Regions from separate parts of the Variovorax sp. GW823-FHT04B03 genome, predicted to be linked through region 2. Evidence: riboswitches for the same ligand, from Rfam matches in the RefSeq annotation. Region 2 holds a riboswitch; the other holds the start of a gene.
What was found. A riboswitch is a leader RNA that binds a small molecule or an ion and turns the genes downstream of it on or off. The one in region 2 is predicted to bind cobalamin.
Positions count from the first base shown of each region.

Region 1 (3,618 bases), on a different contig from region 2:
GGTCGTTCGCGTCGCGCGACAGCAGCTTGGTCTTCTCGATGCGGTAGGCGGCCACGCTCCAGGCGCCGCGGCCCTCGGCCAGCTGGCGCTTGTAGCCCACCTCGACCTGCTTGCCCACGCTGAGCTCGAACGGCACCTGCGTGGCGGACGTGCTGATGAGCCCGGTGAGCGGATCGGCCGCGCGCGCCACCTGCGCATAGAACGACTGTGCGGCGTCGGGCGCGTAGACCACGCCCAGGCGGCCGGTGGCGTACTCGAAAGTCTTGTCCAGGCGCGGGGCGCGGTTCTGCGGGTCGGTGCGCACGATCTTCGCGTGGTCCCAGCGCAGGCTGCCGACCACCGACCATTGCTCGTTGAAGGCCAGCTTGTCTTCGGCGAAGAAGGCGTAGGTGCTGGTCTTGGTCTTGTAGCGCGGCAGGTAGGGCGTGGGCGAGACGTAATAGCCGGGGTTGAAGACGAAGGCGTCGACCACCGAGCGCCCGCCATAGGGCGTGTCGCTCGAATTCAGGAAGTCGATGCGGTTGGCGTCGAAGCCCACCAGCACCTGGTTCTTCAGGCCGAACAGCGCGTGCTTGAAGGTGGCGTCGGTGCGGTTGCCGATCTGTTCCTGGTCGTGGCCGATCTCCAGGTAGTCGCCGCGCGTCACGCGGTTCGTGGTGGCGCTGTAGGTGTAGGTTTCGCTGTCGCGCCAATGGCGCTTGCTGTCCAGGCGATAGAGCTGGTTGCGCACGGTGACGGCGTCGTTGGGCGTCCACTGCGCATCGAGGCGGGTCCAGCGGTCGCGGTACTTGACCTCGGCGTCGTCGAGGTTGTAGTTCTGTTCGCGGTTCAGGCTGCTCAGGCGGCCGTTGACGAGCGGCACGCCGAAGTAGCGCTGCGGCGTCTGGCGGCCCTCGTCGTGCGAGAGCGTGAACTGCAGCCGCGGCGACACATCGAGCCGCACCGCACCGCCCACCGCCAGGCTCTCGGCCTCGCCGCGCTGCATGAAGCCGTCGGTCTTGCGGTGGCTGATGTCGAAGCGGTACGAGAGCATGTCGTTGATCGCCCCGCCGCTGCCGAAGGCGACCTGGCGCGTGGCGTCGGAGCCGACGGTCACGAGCGCCTCGTTGCGAATCGGGCCGCGCGTGGGCTTCTTGGGCACCACGTTGATCGCGCCGCCGATGGCGCCTTCACCGAACATCACCGAGGCGGCGCCGCGCAGCACCTCGATGCGGTCGGTCGACCAGGTTTCGAACGGGAAGGTGACGGTGCCCGCGCCCACATACAGGCGCGTGCCGTCGTACAGCTGCATCACCGAGCCGTGGCCGTTGAAGCCGCGCGCCGACAGCGACGAACCGCCGTTGCCCGGCGCGGGCGAGCCCGTGATGCCGGTGGCGCGGCTCGCGGCCTCGACCACCGACACGTCGCCGCGCGCGCGGATGGTGTCGCCAGTGAGCACCTCGATGCTGGCCGGCGTTTCGAGCGGCGTGAGGCCCAGGCGGCTGCCGGTCTGCGTGGGTTCGTCCAGGGCCAGCGGCGTGTGGCGGCTGGCTTCGACCTGCACGGGCGTGAGGCTGGGGCGACCGGTTGTGTCGCCCGATTGGGCCAGGGCGGGCCCGCATGCGAGGCCGAGCCCCAGCGAAAGACCTGAAAGACCCGAAAGGCGCGCCCGCTGCAGGGGTGGGCCCGAGCGATCGCGCGGTGGCGATGCAATGCGATTCATCCGACTTCTCCTGTGGCCCGCGTCCCCGCAGGCTCCTGACCGATCGCGGACGCCGAGGGAGAAGAGACGAGGGGCGGTGCCGTTTCGCGCGAGGGAAAAGCGGCAGGCCCGGACACGCACTCCCGCAGCATCCGAAGGCGGTTGCGAAGGCCGGTATCCGGGCTCGCGGAGTGCGTCGGGATGCAATGCATGCACCTCGGCGCCGAAGCCCTCGCCTTCCCACGCCGAAGCGCAGTGGCTGCCCCAGCGAAAGATCGCCGGGGCCTGAGGGTGTCGATGTCCGCTGACCGTTGCGGGGGCAGCGCAGGAATGGAAGGGTCGTTCGAAAAAACGACGCCTCGCACCTGCTTCCCGTTTAACCCCGCCGCCAATCCTGTGACTGGTCGTGCAGGGCACCTTCGAACCGTGGGGTGTTGGACGACACCGGTGTGAACCAATGTTTCCAACCGCCGGGATTATAGGGAGCGCCCTGCGGCGGCGCCCCTGCGGGCCCCGTCAGGCGGGCTTGCCGTCGGGCCCGAACAGCCGCCGCAGCACCGCCACGCCGGCCACCAGCGCATTCGAATACGTGGCGTAGGGCTCGTGGGCGGCTTCGAGCGGCACGTACACATGGGTGGAGTCGCCGGGCGAGCCGTCCACGGCCTCCATCAGCACCCAGTAGAACTCCCCTTCTTCCAGTTCGTGGACGGTGAGTGCGATGTCTCTCGGCGAAGGCATGACGGTCAGAAATGAAACAGGGAATGAACCCGCCTTTGAACGGGCCGGGGGCTGGCGCGGTTGTCAGCGTCAGTACTAGGGGTTCTCCTACAGTGCATGGACGCCGCGCGGCCTAATGTTAGGGGTGGGGAGTTGCATCAGAACAAGGAGTCAGCATGAAACATTTCACGCTTGAACCCAACATGCGCGCCGCCTTCGGTGGCGCGTTCTACCCGACCGGTTACTCCCTGGTGATGTTTCCGAGCGTCGAAGACGCCAGCCGCATCGGCCACGGGCTGATCGCGAAAGGCATCGTGAGCGGCGACGAGGTCTACCTGATACCGGCCGAAACCGTCCTGGCGGAAATCGCGCCGACCGTGCATGCCTCGCACAGCCCCCTGCCCTCCGCCGGCACCGACGGCGACACGGTGCGCGCCTTCATCCAGCTGGCCCACGAAGGCCACACGGGCCTGCTGATCCGCACCAAGGACGGCGCCATCACCGAGCGCGTGATGGAACTGGTGCGTACCGTGCCCTACTCGATCGCCGAGCGTTATCGCACGCTGGTGATCGAGGACCTTTGAATCGTCAAGCCGGCACCGCCATCGCGGCGGCGCGCTGCACCACATCGCGGGCCATGGCCTGGGCGAGTTCCTGTTCGCCCAGGAACACCTTCGCGTCGGTTTCGGCGGCCAGCAGGCGGGCTTCCTGCTCGTTGTGGCTGCGCACCACGGTCTGGATGGTGGGGTTCAGCGTGCGCGCGGTTTCGATCATCTGGCGCACGTTCATGGCGTCGGGCGTGGCCACCACGAGCACACGGGCGCGCGCCACGTGCGCCTGGATCAGCACCGCCGGGTCGGCCGCGTCGCCCCACACGGCCGGGATGCCGGCCTCGCGCAGCTTCTCGACCAGCTCGCGGTTCTGCTCGGCCACCACGTAGGGGATGTCGTTCGTCTCGAGCTCGGCGGCGATGCGCCGGCCCACCCGGCCGTAGCCGACCAGCACCACCTGGCGCGACAGGTACTTGGCCTCGGTGGTCATGGGCAGCTCGGCCAGCGGGTCGCTGCGCGCGTCGAGTTCGCGTGCGAACTTCGAATGCGCGTGCAGCCATTTCTGCAGCGGCGCGATGAGGCTGAACCACAGCGGGTTGGTGGCGATGGAGATCAGCGCGCCCGCCAGCACCAGGCTCTGCCCTTCCACCGGCAGCAGGCCGAGCGACA
Region 1 is NZ_JBXAIT010000002.1:699,827-703,444, forward strand. It holds gene AC1RAD_RS12055 (TonB-dependent receptor) at 1-1,543, opposite strand, end outside; cobalamin riboswitch at 1,834-2,116, opposite strand; gene AC1RAD_RS12060 (hypothetical protein) at 2,198-2,419, opposite strand; gene AC1RAD_RS12065 (hypothetical protein) at 2,575-2,982, shown strand; gene AC1RAD_RS12070 (cation:proton antiporter domain-containing protein) at 2,987-3,618, opposite strand, start outside.
Region 1: linked by a shared signal. The riboswitch ahead of AC1RAD_RS12055 (TonB-dependent receptor) and the one ahead of AC1RAD_RS14510 (TonB-dependent receptor domain-containing protein) in region 2 are both predicted to bind cobalamin.

Region 2 (3,618 bases):
CACGTGGCCGGAGATGCCGGTGCAGACATTGACCACCACCAGCTCATGGCCGTCCACGAACATGGCGCGGTTGGCGAGCAGATAGTTGAGGGCCTTTTGCGTGTAGGCGCTGCCGTCGACTGCAATGAGGATTTTCATGGCTTTCCTTCTACGACTGTGAACAAGTGCCGCATAGGATGGCACAGGAAAGCCACGGGGTGTTTGATATGCCTCAGCCCCGCAGGCCCTTCCAGAGCATGTAGGCGGCCAGCAGGTACAGGATGCTCGCGAACACGCGCTTGAGCTTCTTCACCGGCAGGCTGTGCGCGGCCCTGGCGCCCAGCGGCGCGGTGAACACGCTGCAGGCCGCGATCACCACGAGCGCGGGTAGCCAGATGTAGCCGAAGGCGCCGGCCGGCAGGCCCTGCACCGACTGGCCGCTGAGCACGTAGCCCAGCACGTTGGCCACCGCAATGGGAAAGCCCAGCGCCGCGCTGGTCGCCACCGCGTTGTGGATCGCCACGTTGCACCAGGTCATGAACGGCACGCTGATGAAGCCGCCGCCCGCGCCCACCAGGCCCGAGATGAAGCCGATGACGCCGCCCGCCGCGAGCTGGCCGCCGGTGCCGGGCATCTGGCGCGTGGGCTTGGGCTTCTTGTCGAGGAACATCTGCGTGGCCGAGAAGCCCACGAACAGCGCGAAGAAGATGGCCAGCGCCGTGCCCTTGAGCAGCGCGAACACGCCCAGGCTGCCCGCGAGGCTGCCGATCACGATGCCGGGGGCCAGGCGCTGCACGATGTCCCAGCGCACCGCGCCGCGCTTGTGGTGCGCGCGCACGCTGGACACCGACGTGAAGATGATCGTCGCCATCGAGGTCGCGATTGCCATCTTCACCGCCAAGTCGGCCGGCACGCCGCGCTGACCCATGATGATCGTGATGAACGGCACCATCAGCATGCCGCCGCCGATGCCCAGCAGGCCGGCGAGGAAACCGGTGCCCAGGCCGAGCGCGGCGAGTTCGGCGATCAGGAGCGGGTCGAGCAGGGCGGCGAGGTTCACGGGAGGATGGGGAAAGAACGAGCGGCTGAAAAAGCAACGGCCCCGTGCGGTGAAGCAGGGGGCCGTGGCGGGAAAAGGTGTCTGCAGATGGTGTGCCGGACCCGCATCCTGAACCAGGGTTCAGGTGGGCGAGGGCAGCAGGACTTCGGGTTCATCTGACGCGAGATGATCACGCCCGTCAAGCGATGTACCAAGCCCGGCTCCGGAGAGCATTGGAACAAGGAAATATTAAGCCCGACACGTCTGCAGACAAAACGGATTTTACGCCCCGGATGTGCCGGGCCGCGTGCCCTCAGAGCAAATGTCCATCGCCCGCCAGGGCCTGATCGAGTCTCTGAATGAGCTGGGCCGCCTTCGGGTCGGTGTCGGTGGCGGTTTCTTCCGTGCTGCTGGCCGCGACGGGGGCCGGTGCGGCGGCAGCAGCGGCCTGTTGGGCCGCGAGATCGAAAGCCAGGTTCAGCGAGGCGAGCACCGCGATGCGGTCGCGGGCCTTCACCTTGCCCGCGTCGCGGATCTTGCACATGGCCGCGTCCACGCGGTCGACGGCCTCGCGCAGTTGCGCTTCGCCGCCGTCGGGACAGCCGAGCAAATAGCTCTGGCCCATGATCTGTACTTCAATCTGCTTCATGCGTGATGGGAATCTTCGGAAGGGGGTTCGGCCGGCAGCCGTTCGAGCAGGGCATCGAGGCGGGTGCGGGCCGCGGCGAGCCGCGACTTCAGGCCGTCGCGTTCACGCGTGAGCGCATCGACCTGTTCCTGCAGCAGCGCGTTGGTGCGCTGCACCTCTTCGTGACGCACGAGCAGGCGTTCCACACGCTCGGCGATCTGGTCGATGGGGCTGGAGGCGGGCATGGTTGGCGATTGTAGTTTCCCGGGAATTCGGAACATCCGGCGCACCGCGCGGGCGCGCGCCGGACGTGGCCGAGATTCTGGGGCCTGCGCCGCCAGTGATCAAACCGGGTGTGGCGTGGCCGCCCCGTGGGCCTAAAATCCTGCCCGTTGGTGCTCGCGGCGTGGTTCGCACGGCGCAGTTCAACGGGAAGCAGGAGTGGACGCCCCCCGGGGCCGAAGCCGCCTGCGCTGCCCCCGCAACGGTCAAGCAGACGACGCCGCAACGCGTCACCCCTTTCCATCCAGCCACTGGGCGCCCTGAAACAGGTGCCTGGGAAGGCGGCAAAGGGTCGATCTGCCAGCCCGGATACCGGCCAACAAGGCGGCTGCCGCATCGGCAGCCATGACGCCCATGGCGCCGGCGGGGAAGCCGGCCAGGGCATAGAAGTTCGTTCGGTTCACCCCATGATTTCCTGTGTTTCCCTCTCCAGCGGCCGCGCCAGCGTGCGCCGCAACCGTCCCGCGTGCCTGCCGCTGACACTTGCCCTGGCTTCGGCCTTCGGCGGCCTGGCCCTGGTGCCGCTGGCCGCGCAGGCGCAAGCCGCCGCAGCAGCACCTGCCACGCTCGACGAGACCGTCGTCACCGCCAACCGCACGCCGCAGGCGCTGTCGGACCTGGTGGGCGATGTCTCCATCGTCGACCGCAAGACCATCGAGCGCAGCGGCGCGACCGGCGTGGCCGACGTGCTGGCGCGCCTGCCGGGCATGGAGATCTCGCGCAGCGGCGGCGTGGGCAACGCCACCAGCGTGTTCATCCGCGGCGCCGAATCGCGCTTCACCGCGGTCTACCTCGATGGCGTGCGCATCGATTCGCAATCGACCGGCGGCGCCGGTTGGGAAGGCATTCCGCTCGCGCAGATCGACCGCATCGAAGTGCTGCGCGGCCCGGCCGCCGCCGTGTACGGCTCGGACGCCGTGGGCGGCGTGATCCAGCTCTTCACCAAGCGCGGCGAGGAGGGCGTGTCGCCCTACGCCGGCATCGGCTTCGGCAGCCACGGCCTGCGCCGGATCGAAGGCGGCGTGAGCGGCAAGTCGGGCCTGCTCGACTACTCGTTCGGCGTGGCGCACGAGGAAAGCAAGGGCTTCAACATCCAGCCGATCGCCAAGCGCACGCCCTCGAAGGACGGCTTCACCAACCCCGACCGCGACGGCTACCGCAGCACCTCGGGCAACCTGAAGCTGGGTTTCCAGATCACGCCCGACCAGCGCATCGACGCCACCTTGCTCACCAGCAACACCGAAACGGCCTACGACCCGTCGGTGAGCTTTCGCACCAAGCCGCCGATCACCTTCCGCAACGACGTGTCGACCAACGAACTGCGCACCGCCGGCCTGACCTGGTCGGCCAAGTGGAACGACATCTACAGCACCCGCCTGCAGGTGACCGATTCGCAGACCGTCTACAAGACCCAGCCCTCGTTCTATCGCACCGAAACCCGCCTGCGCGGCTACCTGTTCCAGAACGAATTCCGTTTCGGCGCGCACCTGGTGACCGCCACGCTCGAGCGCCGCGAAGACGCGCTCGAGAACGCGCCGACCACCTCGGCCAAGCTGTTCTCGCGCGACCGCTCGCAGAACGCCGCCGCACTGGGCTACGGCTACGTGCAGGGCCCGCATTCGCTGCAGCTGCATGTGCGCCATGACGACGACAGCGAGTTCGGCGGCAAGACCACCGGCAGCGCCGCCTA
Region 2 is NZ_JBXAIT010000003.1:296,552-300,169, reverse strand. It holds gene AC1RAD_RS14530 (universal stress protein) at 1-138, opposite strand, end outside; gene AC1RAD_RS14525 (sulfite exporter TauE/SafE family protein) at 212-1,039, opposite strand; gene AC1RAD_RS14520 (cell division protein ZapA) at 1,332-1,667, opposite strand; gene AC1RAD_RS14515 (hypothetical protein) at 1,664-1,891, opposite strand; cobalamin riboswitch at 2,023-2,263, shown strand; gene AC1RAD_RS14510 (TonB-dependent receptor domain-containing protein) at 2,336-3,618, shown strand, end outside.